One region of the Mycolicibacterium lutetiense genome, then DNA from elsewhere that is predicted to be linked to it. Evidence: riboswitches for the same ligand, from Rfam matches in the RefSeq annotation. Region 1 holds a riboswitch; the other holds the start of a gene.
The links. Region 1 has a riboswitch for cobalamin ahead of JOF57_RS28625 (ABC transporter substrate-binding protein). Riboswitches for the same ligand answer to the same signal wherever they lie in the genome.

Region 1 (7,082 bases):
ACTGGATGAAGGACAACCCCGCCACGGCGAAGGCCAACAGGTTCGTCAGATTCGACACCGGAAACAGCAGCGACGCGGAGTTGGCGAGATGTGCGCTGGCATAGGCATGCGGCCGGGGTGGTATCGCCAAGGTGCGGGCGGTGGCCAGTACCACCGGCGTCAACAGGACGACGGTGGCGTCCAGGCTCAGCACCGCCGTCGTCGTCGCCCCGATCAGGAACACCCGGGTCAGCAACCGCCGGGAATCACCCCTGCTGGCCCGGGCCATCAGCGCGCCCGCGGCGTGGAAGAGGCCTTCGTCGTCACACAGGTGGGCCAGCACCAGCACGGCCGCCAGGAAGGCGACCACGGGCAGCAGACGATTCACCTCGGTCAGCGCGTCGGGCCCCGAGATCACCCCGAACGCGATGAGCAGTCCGGCGGCGGGCACCGCTGCGACTGCTTCGGGCCAGCCGTTGGGACGCGCCATCGCGAAAGCCAGGACCACGGCCAGCGCGCCGAGCGCGAAGGTCAGCGCCAGGGGTCGGACCGTTCCCACACGGTGGGCAGGTGCAGAAGCACCCCGTCCTGGTCGGCCAGGCGGGTCAGGACCCGCATCGACACGTCCAGATCGTCACCGGCATACGGCAGGGCTTGAAGCGGCTCTTGCAGCGGGCGGAAGAAGTCGTCCCAGTGGATCAGCACCACCCGCCGCGCCCCGACCGCACGCACGGTGTGGGTCCAGTAGCTCTCGAAATACTGCTCGGATTGCAGGCCGAGTTGGCCGATCCCGAGGTAGACCACCTCGGCGCGTTGCCCGTCGAGGGCGTCCGGCACCGAGCCGGCGCTGCCGATGATCAGCAGGCGACGGTCGCTGGGCCGGTGGTGTACCAGCGTCGACCAGGCTTCGCCGCACTTGTAGGCCGCGACCTTGGCCGGCGGTACGACGGGCGCGGTGATGACGCCGGGAAAGCGGTCCGGCGGGCAGTGTTCGGACTCGAAGAGCGTCACGTCGTACGCGCCGAGGGTGACGGCTTCGCCTGGGGTGACCGTGACGATCCGGTCGGGAGTCAGGCCGCCCCCGGCGCCGATCTGGGCGGTCGACGTGCCGCCCACCAACCGGGCGCCGGTGCGCTCGGCCACCACGGCCGAATCCATGGCGTGATCGAAGTGGCTGTGTACCGGCAGCACCGCTTCGAGCTTGTCGATACCGAGGCGGGACAGGCAGCCGTCGATGCGGGGCAGCGACGGCGCCAGCTTGCGGAAGACCACGCGGGGCAGCGCGGGCCGGGAGAAGAAGCCGTCGGTCAGGATCGCCGACGTGCCGTCGTCCACGAGCAGCGTGCTGACCCCGGCCCAGGTGACGGTGACCGGGGATTGCGGTGTGGCCGCCGGCGCGTCGAAGAACCGCGCATAGGGGGCCAGGTCGGGTCTGCCGGGCTTGAGCCGCATGGTCCCACCCTAGAACCAGGACCTACCCGTAGCGGCGGCGGAACTTCTCCACCTGCCCGGCCGAGTCGAGGTGCCGTGCGGTGCCGGTCCAGAACGGATGGGAATCGCTGGTGACGTCGACGGCGATCAGCGGGTAGGTCTGGATCCCGTCCGGGGTCGGCCACTCGATGGTGCGTTCGCTGGTTGCCGTGGACCGGGTGAGGAATCTGGTGCCGGTAGAGGCGTCCTGGAACACCACGGGGTGGTAGTCGGGATGGATTGCGGGCTTCATTGGGATTCCCCTTCCTGATGGATGTCCTGACGGATTTCCTGATGGACGGACGCGGCGGGTTCGTCAATTCCCGGCTGACAGGGCTCTTGGTGCCAGTCCCCGAACGGGTCGGGGTAATCGGCCCACAGGTCCGGTCGGGCCAGCTCGTCGTCGGTGAGCAGCGCGCCGCGCAGCGCTTCGATGACCTCGCCGGGGCGGGCACCGCAGGCCAGGACCGTCAGCGATACGTGACGATCGCCGAACTGGTGATGCCAGTCGATCGCGGCCATCGCCACGCGTTCCGGATCGGTGTAGGCCAGCTCGGTGGAATCCATTGCCGATAACCACTTTCCGGCGTTGCTGAAGTGCATTCCGCCGCCCGCGGATTCGATCCACATGACGTCGGTCGGGCGGTTGGCCAGCCAGGCCCGGCCGCGGGTGCGCACCACCCCGTCGAGCAGGAGGTCGACGGCGTCGTGCAGGCGCAGCGGGTGAAACGGCCGCCGCGCGGCGAATTCGATGATGATGACCTCGTCGTCGGGCGCCAGCGGCGGTTCACCGGCCAGGAGTGGATCGTGCGGGGTGGCCGTGCGCCCGCGCCGGCTGTTCGGCTCCAGATGCGCCAGGGCGAGCTCGACGCGGTCGGGGCCCACGGTGATGCGGGCGCGGGGCGCGAGCCGGCGCAGCACTGCCAGGGTGGTGGCCTCGGGCTCGTTGAGCACCAGCATGTCGGCGAACTCGGCCTGACCGACGACCACCTGGGCGACCGTGCGTCCGTCGGGCAGTTCCTCGTCGCCGACAGACTGTTGCAGCCAGACCGCCGCGTCCAGGCACGCGATCACCGCCTCGATGGTGACGTCGCGAGCGGCAGGCCCGTCGAGGTAACCGGGCCCGACGTGGACCCGGATGGTGTTGATCGCCCAGCACACCGGCTCGGCCTCCAGCCAGGGCATCAACTGCACCACGATGCGATCCACGTCGCCGCGCCGGTGTAGGCGCCGCAACAGGATCAGCAGGTCGTCGCGGACGGTGCAGGACACGCAACCGTGGGCGAGCTCGAGAGCGAGTTCGGATGTCCCGTTCCGGTCGGCCACGGTCCGCAGCACCACGTGGCCGTCAAAGGTATGGCGCACCAGCACGGTTCCGGGCCTGCGGCCCAGTTCGTCCGCTACGCCGTTGCTGTCACCTTGACCGGCGATCAGCACCACAGGGGTTCGCACCGCACCTCCCGAGAAAGTTGTTATTGAAAATGATTATCATTATCGTAAGGCTACCCCATTCGAAGGAGACCGATGTCTGCCCACTGCCAAGTCACCGGGCGCTCGCCCGGGTTCGGCAACACGGTGTCGCACTCGCACAAGCGCAGTCGTCGCCGCTGGAACCCCAACATCCAGACCAAGACCTACTACCTGGCAGGCGAGGGTCGCCGGGTCCGGCTTCGGGTCAGCGCCAAGGGAATCAAGGTGATCGACCGTGACGGCATCGAGGCCGTGGTGGCCCGGCTGCGTAGCGCAGGGGAGAAGATCTGATGGCCAGCACCGATATCCGGCCCATCGTGAAGCTGAAGTCGACCGCGGGCACCGGGTACACGTACGTCACCCGCAAGAACCGCCGCAACGACCCGGACCGGATCGTGCTGCGCAAGTACGACCCGGTCACCCGTCGTCACGTCGAATTCCGTGAGGAGCGCTGATGGCCAAGCGATCCAAGATCGTCAAGAACGAGCAGCGCCGGAAACTCGTGGAGCGCTATGCGGAACGACGGGCCGAGCTCAAAGAGGCCATCCGCAATCCGGCCGGCACGCGTGAGGAGAAAGCCGCAGCGGTCACGGCGCTGCAGCGGCTGCCGCGTGATTCCAGCCCGGTGCGGCTGCGCAATCGAGACGCGGTCGACGGCCGGCCGCGTGGCCATCTGCGGAAGTTCGGGCTGTCGCGGGTCCGCGTCCGCGAAATGGCGCACCGCGGTGAACTGCCGGGCGTGCGGAAGTCGAGTTGGTGATGGCGGCGAACTCCCGGAAGAACACCAGGAAGCGCCCTCCGGCCACCGATGTCAAGAAGCCCAGGCGCAATCAGCTGAAGGCCCTCGGCGTGACCGAGGTCGACTACAAGGATGTCCATCTGCTGCGCACCTTCATCAGTGAGCGGGGCAAGATCCGGTCCCGGCGCATCACCGGGCTCACTCCGCAACAACAGCGCCAGGTCGCCACGGCGATCAAGAACGCCAGGGAGATGGCGCTGCTGCCGGTGGTCGGCCCGGCTTGACCTACCATTCGAGGCGATAGGGCGACTGCGGATCGTGGAAGCCGGTGTGAATCCGGCGCGGTCCCGCCACTGTGATCGATCGACCAGCATCCGTTGGCCGTCGAGAGCCAGACAAACACCGCAGTCGCCACCTCGCACGTACTGGGGCGGATCTCCCCGGAGAGGACGGGTACGCCCATGGGTGCTCGTTGGCTGATCACCGGACTGGTGTCGGCGCTACTGGTATCGGGGTGCGCCTCGACCGCAGCGCCTGAGACTGCGGGCAACGCTCCGCCGGGATTCCCGGTCACTGTCGACAATTGCGGTGTCAGCACCACCTATGGCCGACCGCCGGCCCGTGCGGTCGCACTCAACCAGCATGCGATCGAGACGCTGCTGGCGCTGGGCCTGCAGGATTCCATGGTCGGCACGTCGTTCCTCGACGACCGGATCCTGCCCGAATATCAGGCCGCCTACGACAGCGTTCCGGTACTGGCCAAGGAGTACCCGTCCTACGAGTCGCTGCTGGCTGTCGAACCCGATTTCGTCTACGGCGGCTGGGACAGTGCGTTCGACGAGAAGGAGGGTCGCGCCCGGCAACGGCTGACCGACGCCGGGGTGAATACCTACCTCAATATCGAGGACTGCCGGTCCGGGCCCGTCGCCATGTCCACCGTGGACGACGAAATCCGCAGTATCGGAAAGATCTTCGGTGTCACCGACCGGGCCGAGCGGCAGATCCAGACGCTGCACGACGAGCTGGCGCAGTCCGCGGCGAAGGTGCGTGACGTCCAGCCGGCGCGGGTCGCGGTCTATGACAGCGGTGAGGCGACGGTGTTCACCTCGGGCGGCAAGGGCATCGGCAACCTGATGATCGAGGCGGCCGGCGGCGTCAACGTGTTCGCCGACGTGCCCAAGGTGTGGGGCGACGTATCGTTCGAGCAGTTCGCCGAGCGGGCGCCCGAGGTCATCGTGATCTACGACTACGGCGATCAGCCGGTTGCCGACAAGAAACGCTTTCTGACCGAACATCCGCTGCTGCAACATGTTCCGGCGGTTGCTCAGCAGCGGTTCGCGGTGCTCCCGTTGTCTTCGGTGGTGGTCGGGGTGCGGGTGGGCCGCGCGGTGCAGGCCCTGGCCCGACAGCTGCACCCGGACCGATTTTCGTGATTCCCTACCGGCTGGTCCTCGCCGGGCTTGCCGCGCTGTTGCTGACGGCGATGACTGCCGGCGTTGCCGTCGGTTCGGTGTCCATCGCGCCGGGACAGGTGTGGGCCATCGTGGTGCACGCCGTCCATCCGGGCCTCGTCGAGCAGAGTTGGCCTGCGGTAAGGGAATCCATCGTGCTCGACGCCCGGCTGCCCCGGGTCGTGCTGGCGGCGGTGGTCGGGGCAGGGCTGGCAGCGTGCGGCATGGCGCTGCAGGCCGTGGTGCGTAATCCGCTCGCCGATCCCATGCTGCTGGGCGTCTCCTCGGGAGCCTCGGTCGGCGCCGTCGCCATGCTGGTGTTCGGCGCCGGGGTGCTACCTGCACTGACCTTGCCGTTGGCAGCTTTCCTCGGAGCCTTCCTCGCGCTCGTCGCGGTCTACTTTCTGGCCCGCTCGGGCGGGCGGATGACGACCGTACGGCTGGTTCTGGCCGGCGTGGCGGTGGCCGAGGTGCTGTCCGCGCTGGCAAGTCTGATGATCGTGACCTCTGACGATCCGCACAAGGCGCAGTCGGCTGTGCGGTGGATGCTCGGGGGCCTGGGTGGCACCACCTGGCGCATGGTCTGGGTGCCCGCGTTGGCGGTGGTCCTCGGCGTGATCGTGCTGCTGGCCGTCACCCGATCGCTGAATCTGCTCTACACCGGTGAGGAGGCGGCCGCCTCGCTCGGGCTCGATGTACACCGGTTCAGGGCGGGAATGTTTCTCGTCGTGGCGCTCATGGTCGGAACCATGGTCGCGGTCAGCGGGACGATCGGGTTTGTCGGGCTGGTCATGCCGCATGTGACGCGTCTGTTGGTCGGTGCCGACCATCGCCGGGCACTGCCGGCCGCCGCACTGCTGGGGGCGGCATTTTTGGTGCTGTGCGACATCGTGGCCAGGACCGTGGCCGCGCCGGAGGAACTGCCCGTCGGGATCCTGACCGCACTCGTCGGCGGGCCGTTCTTCCTGTGGCTGATGCGACGAAAGGCCCGGGTGTGACGGCAGGCGTGGAGTTCGAGGCGGTTTCGGTGTCGGTGCGCGGCAGACCGTTGATCGCCGACGTCTCGTTGTCGGTCGCCCCCGGTGAGATGCTGGCCGTGGTGGGTCCCAACGGGGCTGGCAAGACGACGCTGCTGCGGACGTTGTACCGGGCCCTGCGGCCGAGCGCGGGACGGGTGCTGGTTGACGGCGCCGACGTCTGGATGCTGCCCGGCAAATTGGCCGCGCGACGCGTCGCGGCGGTATTGCAGGAAGCCGCAGGCGATTTCGAGCTCACCGTGTTCGACATGGTGGCGATGGGGCGCACACCGTACAAGCGATCGTTCGACTCCGACAGCCGTGAGGACCGCGAAATCATCGGCAGCGCGTTGGCCGCGCTGGATATTGCGGACCTGAGCGGGGCCGGCTACGGCCGGCTGTCCGGAGGACAGAAGCAACGCGTGCTCATCGCTCGCGCGCTGGCCCAACGCACCGAGGTCATCGTGCTCGACGAGCCCACGAACCACCTCGATCTGCGCCACCAGCACGAGGCCCTGGGCCTGCTGCGGGAGTCCGGTGCGACGGTGGTCGCCGCCCTGCACGACCTGAATCTCGCTGCGGCATATTGCGATCGGATCTGTGTGCTTGACGGCGGAGAACTGGTTACCGTCGGAACCCCCGTGGAGGTCCTCACCGTGGATCTACTTGCCGACGTATACGGGGTCGCAGCCCGGATCGCTGTCGATGCCGGAAGGCCTCAGATCACCGTCGTGCCCAAGACGGTGGCGACGTGGTGAACATCGGCACCCAGCTCGGCGAGATCGCCTCGCTCGGCGGGTTCTTCGCCATCACCGTCGGCGGGGATCCGGCCGGCTGGGTTCCGGTGCGACGCTGTTATGACGACGGCTGCGCCGACCTCGTCGCCAAGACCACCGCCGGGTATCGCACGACGGACCTTCGTATCGGTGCCTCCCTGGTTCAGTTCAGCCACGCGTC
Region 2 (7,082 bases), on a different contig from region 1:
GACCCACCAGGCCACCGCCCTGCGGGCCGTCGCATTCGACACCGCCGCTCACCGGTACCTCCGGGCACACCCCCGCGCCACGGTGGTGGCCCTCGCCGAGGGACTGCAAACCAGCTTCTGGCGTCTCGACAACGGTGAAATCAGCTGGCTCTCCGTGGATCTGGAGCCGGTCGTACAGCTACGCCAGGAACTACTACCGGCGTCTGACCGGCTGCGCCATCTGGCACAGTCCGCACTCGACCACTCCTGGATGGATCAGGTAGACACCACCAACGGAGTACTCATCACCGTCGAGGGATTGTTCCAATACCTCGACGAAAGCTCGGTCTTCGATCTCATCGCGGCCTGTGCCGCCAGGTTCCCCGGGGGACAGCTGATCTTCGACAGCGTCCCGCGATTTCTGAGCTGGTACTCGCAGCGATGCGGCATCAAGCTCAGCAAGCAGTACACCGCACCGCCGATGCCGTTCTCGTTCACCGCCGATCGGTACGACGAGTTGCGTTCCATACCAGGAGTTATCGCGGTACATGAGCTTGAGATGCCGGCCGGTCGGGGCAAGATCTTGTCGCGTGCCGCGGCACTCGCCTACCGATCCCGCTCACTCGAGCGGTTCCGCGCACCGACCAACGTCATCGAGTTCGGCTGATGCACTGGACAGTAGGCCGCCGAGCGTGGGTCTGATGCACGGGGTTCGACCCCATCGCGTGCATGAGACCCACGCCCGGCGACCTGAACGGCGCTATCCGGCGCGCACTTCCGCGGCAGCGCTGACCATGTGCCTGAGTGCCTCGGTCACCTCATCGGTGGTGCGGGTCTTCAAGCCACAGTCGGGATTGACCCAGAGCCGTTCGGCGGGAACCGCTCTGAGCGCTTCACGTAGCGATATGGCAATCTCCTCCACGCCGGGAACCCGTGGTGAGTGGATGTCATAGACACCTGGCCCGACACTGTTGGAGAAGCCGGCCGCGTTGAGATCACCGAGCACCTCCATGTGGGAGCGGGCCGCCTCGATGGAGGTCACGTCGGCGTCCAGGTCGGCGATCGCCCCGATCACCTCACCGAACTCCGAGTAGCACAGGTGCGTGTGGATCTGGGTCGAGTCCGCAACACCGGAGGTGGACAACCGGAACGCATCGACGGCCCAGCGTAGGTACGCCGCCTTGTCTTTGGTGCGCAGCGGCAGCAGTTCGCGCAATGCGGGTTCATCGACCTGGATGATCGCGATGCCCGCCGACTGCAGGTCCACAGTTTCGTCCCGGATGGCCAGGGCAACCTGATACGCGGTGTCGGCCAATGGCTGGTCGTCCCGGACGAAGGACCAGGCCAAGATGGTGACGGGGCCGGTGAGCATCCCCTTGACCGGTTTGCCGGTCAGCGACTGGGCATAGGTGATCCAATCGACCGTCATCTGCTCGGGTCGGACCACGTCCCCGTAGAGGATCGGCGGGCGGACGCACCGGCTGCCGTACGACTGCACCCAGCCGTTCTGGGTGGCGAAGAATCCGTCGAGTTGTTCGGCGAAGTACTGCACCATGTCGTTGCGCTCCGGCTCACCGTGTACCAGGACGTCCAAGCCCAATTCTTCTTGCAGCTTGATGACGTCGGCGATCTCGGCCTTCATCCGTCGCACGTACTCGGCCGCATCGATATGCCCGGCCCGAAGGTCCGCACGGGCGATACGAATGGCGGAGGTTTGTGGGTAGGACCCGATCGTAGTGGTGGGCAGGGACGGCAGCTTCAGCCGGTCCTGCTGTGCGGTACGGCGCTGGTCGGCCGGTCCACGGGTGGAGCCCGAGGCCACGATCGCCGAGATCCGTGCCCGCACCTGGCCGTTGTTGAGCCGTGGATCGGACTTGCGCGACGCGATGGCCGCGTCGGATGCCGCGATCTCAGCCGAGATCGCGTCCCGCCCCTGTCCGAGACCGCGCGCCAGGGCCACCACCTCGTCAACTTTTTCCACACCGAAGGCCAGCCAACTGCGCAGCGCCCCATCGATATCCGACTCTGCGTCGAGGGTGTACGGCACATGCAGCGTCGAGCACGACGTAGACACGGCCACGGCGCCCGCCGACCCCTGCAGTGTGGCCAGGGTGCCGAGCGCATTCTCCAGGTCCGTGCGCCAGATGTTGCGGCCGTCGACCACCCCGGCCACGACGAGCTTGTCCTTCAGCTCGGGAACCGCGGCCAGCACCGCCGCAGAGCCGGCCACCAGGTCGACACCGATGGCCTCGATCGGAGCACGCGCCAGCGCCGGCAGGGCGTCGGTCAGCTCGCCGAAGTACGTCGCGACAAACACCGAAGGCCGCTTGTTCAGCGCACCGAGTCGGGAGTACGTCCGCTCGGCGAGTTCGGCAGCGTTGTCCAGGATGTCGGTCACCAACACGGGCTCATCGAACTGGACCCACTCGACTCCGTGGTCAGCCAGCAGTCCAAGCAGCTCGGCATAGACAGCGACGAGTTCGTCCAGCCGGTCGATGGGCGTGCCGGCACCGTCCACTGCCTTCGACAACGCCAGGAAAGTCACCGGTCCCACAATCACCGGCCGGGCCGGGATCCCTTGACTGCGAGCCTCTTCCAGTTCTCCCAGCACCTTGGCCGGGTTGAGCGAAAATGACGTGTCGGGACGAAATTCCGGCACGAGGTAGTGGTAGTTGGTGTCGAACCACTTGGTCATCTCCAGCGGAGCGATGTCGTCGTTCCCGCGGGCGGCAGCGAAATATCGGTCGAGATCGTCGGCGATGCCGTGGACCCGGGTCGGCAGGGCTCCGACCAGAACTGCAGTGTCGAGCACCTGGTCGTAGTAGGAGAACGTGTTGACCGGGACCGAGTCCAGTCCGGCGGCGACCAACGATGCCCAGGTGTCGCGGCGCAACGTGGCGGCGACGGACTCGAGTTCGGCGCGGTCGATGCGTCCGGCCCAGTACTTCTCGACGGCGCGCTTGAGTTCTCGGTGGGGGCCGATCCGCGGCGACCCGAGGATGGTGGCGGTGAAGGGTGTTGCGGTTGTGCTCATGTCGACGTCCTTCAACGTGCGAGGGATGGCCACCGCCAGGAGACGTCAAACCGAACGCAGCCACCCGCCACGAGTGACCTGCCTTCGGCCACTGCCCATTCCGCGAGGCGATGAACCACCGGGCGCGGCGCGCCCGGTACAGCTGGCAGGTCTTCGGACTCACAGGCACGCACGGAAACCGTGCACCTACTGGCCGTCGCTTCCCAGCCGCAGTTACCTGCGTGCCAGTGCTGATGACGGCGGTCGTTCCTGCATACCGCTGCGGGACAGTCCCGGATTCTCACCGGGTTCCCTCTCACGTCGCATCTCGATCAGCATGCGACGTTCGATGTCGGCACCGCGCATACCCCGGCGCCGACAGACCAGCTGCGTGGCTCAGACTACCCGGTGATCAGCACCGCTCACCGTGGCATCGCGGCCTTGATCTTCTCCACCACATCAGCGGCCTGGGTCACCGAGGATCCCGCCGGCTTACACGCCTGGATGTCCATGACGAGGTTCGCGGCGACGGCCAGGGCACGCTGGCAGTCGCGGGTCTGATCCCCCTTGACCCGGGTGAACGGCAGGATGAGCTCGGAGTCAGTCCTGGTCAGGTCGCCACTCGTCCACTTCGGCAGCGGTTCACCGTTGAGGGTGATGTTCACGTGGTGGTTGGTGCACTTGGACCAACGCTCCGCCGACTGATCGAGGAAGTCGTTGGCGTCCTGAGTGGATGGATAGATGACCACCGACTGCACCAGCAGGTTGTCCCAGTTGTCATTGTCCGGCGCCCTCAGCAGCACCTGGCGCATGGCGGTCCAGTGCTCCCCGTAGATGGCGGACTCGTCGACCTGCCAGGCACCGAGGCAGTTCAGGTTGGGCAGCAGATTGCGGTGATCACTCATCTCGGTGACCGGCGGATGAGCCGTCATCTCCTCGGTCCCCATCAGGGTGTTGGCCTCGTCGGTGCTCAGCAGCAGTCCTTCTAGTGCCGATTTGGGCACGTCCTTCGGCGGACCCTGGGCCTTGTCGCCGTTGCTCGTACAACTGGTTGCCAATAGCACGAGCGCAACCAAGGAGGTCACAAGCCGGATCACGATAGTCCTTTACTGAAGGCACGGTTCACCGCGCTTCGGGTGGGTGAGTTTCGAACCTGGCCAGCGCCGGACGGTCAGGCGTGAGTGCCCGCGGTGGCACAGGCCATCTGCGCGTTGTTGGCGTCGTTGTTGAGCTGGGTGGCCGTGTCGTTGAGCGACTGACCCCCGGTCCGCAGCCCCATCTTCAGCAGCAACTTGGTGGCGCCGAACGACCAGGACCGCATCGGGTTGGCAATGTCGGGTGGAAGTCCCGGCGTACCAGCGGCATTCATCGCCGATGCGGCGGCTTCGCGCAGCGCGGTCCGCCCGCTGGTGTTCGTGGTGCTGACGGTCGGATCCCCGTAGTCGGGACGCTCCACGCCTTCGATCGAATCCGCAAAATCGCCATAGAACGTCGATGCCGAATCGAGGGCATCGGCAAACTTCGAGCACGCCGTAACCGCCGGCACGCCAGGGTCATCCGTACCGGCGACGGGCACGGCCACCGGAGCGGCGGCCGGCACCCCAGGCACCCCAGGCACCACGGGCGGCAGTTCCGGCACTCCGGGCGCCGCAGGTCCCGCAACGCCGGCCTCATCGCCGGGTTCGGCGAGTGCCGTTGGCATGGCGGCGAACCCAACACTGAAGGCAATGAGGAGCGATGCAATTCCTCGCTCATACATCTGGGACGACCTCAACGATTCCTCCGTCAGTCGGATAGCAGTTCGACGTCAAGCGTCATAGTTGACGTCGACGCATCACGGTCGGCCGTCCAGATGTCCAAAAGGTGAACACCAGGCCACGTCATCCCCCCTAACGGTCGTCCATTGTGCGGGGCCGCGCGCCTCAGCCACGTTGTGTATGTAATGCAGTGCAGTGCAATCGCTTTGACAGGAGGTTCACAGGTTCGACGATGCCAGGTCGCCAGAAACGCGGTGGCAATTGTTGGGATGTTGTTCACCGATTCGAAACCCGATCGGTTCATGATTCGTCGCGACAGATTCGTTGGGCCCTTTGGCTTCTCGCGACCACGGCGCGTCGCAAGACCAAACAGGGCCCAGAACCACGAGAGGCGCAAGTTCACACATGTTGAGTCGTTTTGCCCCGCTGGCTGCAGTCTGCCTGTTGGCCCCTGTGGCGATTGCGCCCCTCGCGTCGGCAGATCCCCCGCCCCCGCCGGACCCCGCCGCTCCTGCCGCAGCCGCAGCCGCACCCGCCCCGCCCCCACCGGACACCGGCGCAATGCCGTCCTCAGCCCCCGGCGTCCTGGACACCCCCGACGGCTGGCACGTCACCGTAGCCGGCGCCAACGAGACCCTACTGCCGGTCGCCCCGCTGACCACCGCGGTGTCCTCACGCGAATACCTCGTCGGTGGCACCTTCACCGGAAAGGTCTCAGGTGCAGGCAAGACCAAGCTGACCGGCGGCACACTCGAAGCCGGTACTCAGATCGGCTGCGGCATCATCAACGACGAAACCGAGATCAACCCCGGCATCAGCTTCACACCGGGCATCAAAATTCCGTTCACCGGCTCCGCCGGTGACGGCAGCCTCGGTACCGGTATCAGCCTGCAGGGCAAGGTGTATCTCAAGCCGGGCACCGTCAGCATCGTCCCCATCGACAAGAAGTCGTTCAAAGGCACCGGTACCCGCGTAACCGTCACGGGCGTCCGCATCAAATTCGACCAATGCGCGGGTCAATCGTTCATCCGCACCTACGCGACCCTGACCAGCTCCACCGACAACACCGACGACGTCGTCACCTACCTCGGCGTCACCAAAACCGTCTGACCCCGGCCCGCAAACGACACCGACCATGACCCGCTCTGATCACCACACCGACCCCTCAGATTCAAAACCCATGAGAGGCACAAGTTCCCGCATGTTGAATCGTTTCGCCACCTTGGCCGCTGTATGCATGCTGGCCCCGGTAGCGCTGGCGCCCCTCGCGTCGGCCGACCCGCCACCACCCCCGCCCCCAGCCGATCCGGCCGTTGACGCCGGCCCACCACCGGACAACGGACTGGTCGCCTCCGCCGAGCCCGGTGTCGTCACCACCCCCGACGGATGGAAGCTCACCGTGGCCGCCACCAATGAAAGCCAGCTGCCCATCGCGCCGCTGACCACCGCCGCATCCTCCCGCGAATACCTCGTGGCAGGCACGTTCACCGGCACCGTCGCCGGAGGCGGGTCCACCTCGCTGACCGGCGGCACCCTCGACACCGGCTACCAGATCGGCTGCGGCATCGAACTGGGACAGGTCCGCCTGATCGGGTCGATCGGCCTGAGCACCTCGGGGTCAACGCTGGCCGGCATCATCCCGACCGGCGTGAGCATGCCAATGTCGGGCACCCTGGAAGTCCACCCCAAGCCGGGCACCGTCACCAACGTCTCGGTCAACAAGAAGTCGTTCAAGGCAGCGCCGGTGCGCGTCACGTTGAAAGACGTCCACATCAAGGTCGACGGCTGCGTCGGTCAGTCCTTCCTGCGCTCCTATGCCACCCTGACCAGCTCCACCACCGACACCGACGACGTGGTCGCCTACTACGGCATCACCAAGTCGGTCTGACGGGCTGCCGTGAACACGAAACACGAAGGCATCAGCGAGAATCTGGGCGCCACATACGCGGTCAAGAACGCAGTGGCCACCCTCGCCGCAGCCGGGTTGTTCGTGGTCGGCGCGGCGGTTGCCTGCTCGGCGACCGCCGCAGCCGACCCGGCACCGCCGGAGGTTCCAGGCCCACCCGCGGTCGCCGCGCCGGCACCCGAGCCACCACCGCCGGCCGGGCCCCCGGTGCCGCTGATGGGCGCACCTCTCGGGCCGAACGGGCTGTCGGTGCTGGGACAGACCGGCACCGAGACGGCACCCGGCCGATTGGGTGTCCCGGCCGGGATCGACATGAGTCCTGGTGCGCTGCTGGGCCAATACGTGGCTCCGTCGGCGCCGGGTGGGCCGCCGCCGACCGAGGCACCCAATCTCCGGGCGTTCAACAACGGGAACTTCTTCCCACAGA

Region 2: it holds a riboswitch for cobalamin, as region 1 does, so the genes downstream of both, metE (5-methyltetrahydropteroyltriglutamate--homocysteine S-methyltransferase) here and JOF57_RS28625 (ABC transporter substrate-binding protein) in region 1, are expected to answer to the same signal.

Annotation. Positions count from the first base shown of each region.
Region 1 covers NZ_JAGIOP010000002.1:4,001,212-4,008,293, forward strand. Annotated here, with positions in the region: gene JOF57_RS28585 (SLC13 family permease) at 1-469, opposite strand, end outside; gene JOF57_RS28590 (MBL fold metallo-hydrolase) at 511-1,431, opposite strand; gene JOF57_RS28595 (type B 50S ribosomal protein L31) at 1,454-1,702, opposite strand; gene mrf (ribosome hibernation factor-recruiting GTPase MRF) at 1,699-2,901, opposite strand; gene rpmB (50S ribosomal protein L28) at 2,974-3,210, shown strand; gene rpmG (50S ribosomal protein L33) at 3,210-3,374, shown strand; gene rpsN (30S ribosomal protein S14) at 3,374-3,679, shown strand; gene rpsR (30S ribosomal protein S18) at 3,679-3,942, shown strand; cobalamin riboswitch at 3,954-4,079, shown strand; gene JOF57_RS28625 (ABC transporter substrate-binding protein) at 4,120-5,091, shown strand; gene JOF57_RS28630 (FecCD family ABC transporter permease) at 5,091-6,107, shown strand; gene JOF57_RS28635 (ABC transporter ATP-binding protein) at 6,104-6,883, shown strand; gene JOF57_RS28640 ((2Fe-2S)-binding protein) at 6,880-7,082, shown strand, end outside.
Region 2 covers NZ_JAGIOP010000001.1:1,069,207-1,076,288, reverse strand. Annotated here, with positions in the region: gene JOF57_RS05245 (class I SAM-dependent methyltransferase) at 1-646, shown strand, start outside; gene metE (5-methyltetrahydropteroyltriglutamate--homocysteine S-methyltransferase) at 740-3,013, opposite strand; cobalamin riboswitch at 3,141-3,345, opposite strand; gene JOF57_RS05235 (sensor domain-containing protein) at 3,415-4,077, opposite strand; gene JOF57_RS05230 (Rv2240c family protein) at 4,164-4,694, opposite strand; gene JOF57_RS05225 (MspA family porin) at 5,155-5,859, shown strand; gene JOF57_RS05220 (MspA family porin) at 5,951-6,637, shown strand; gene JOF57_RS05215 (hypothetical protein) at 6,647-7,082, shown strand, end outside.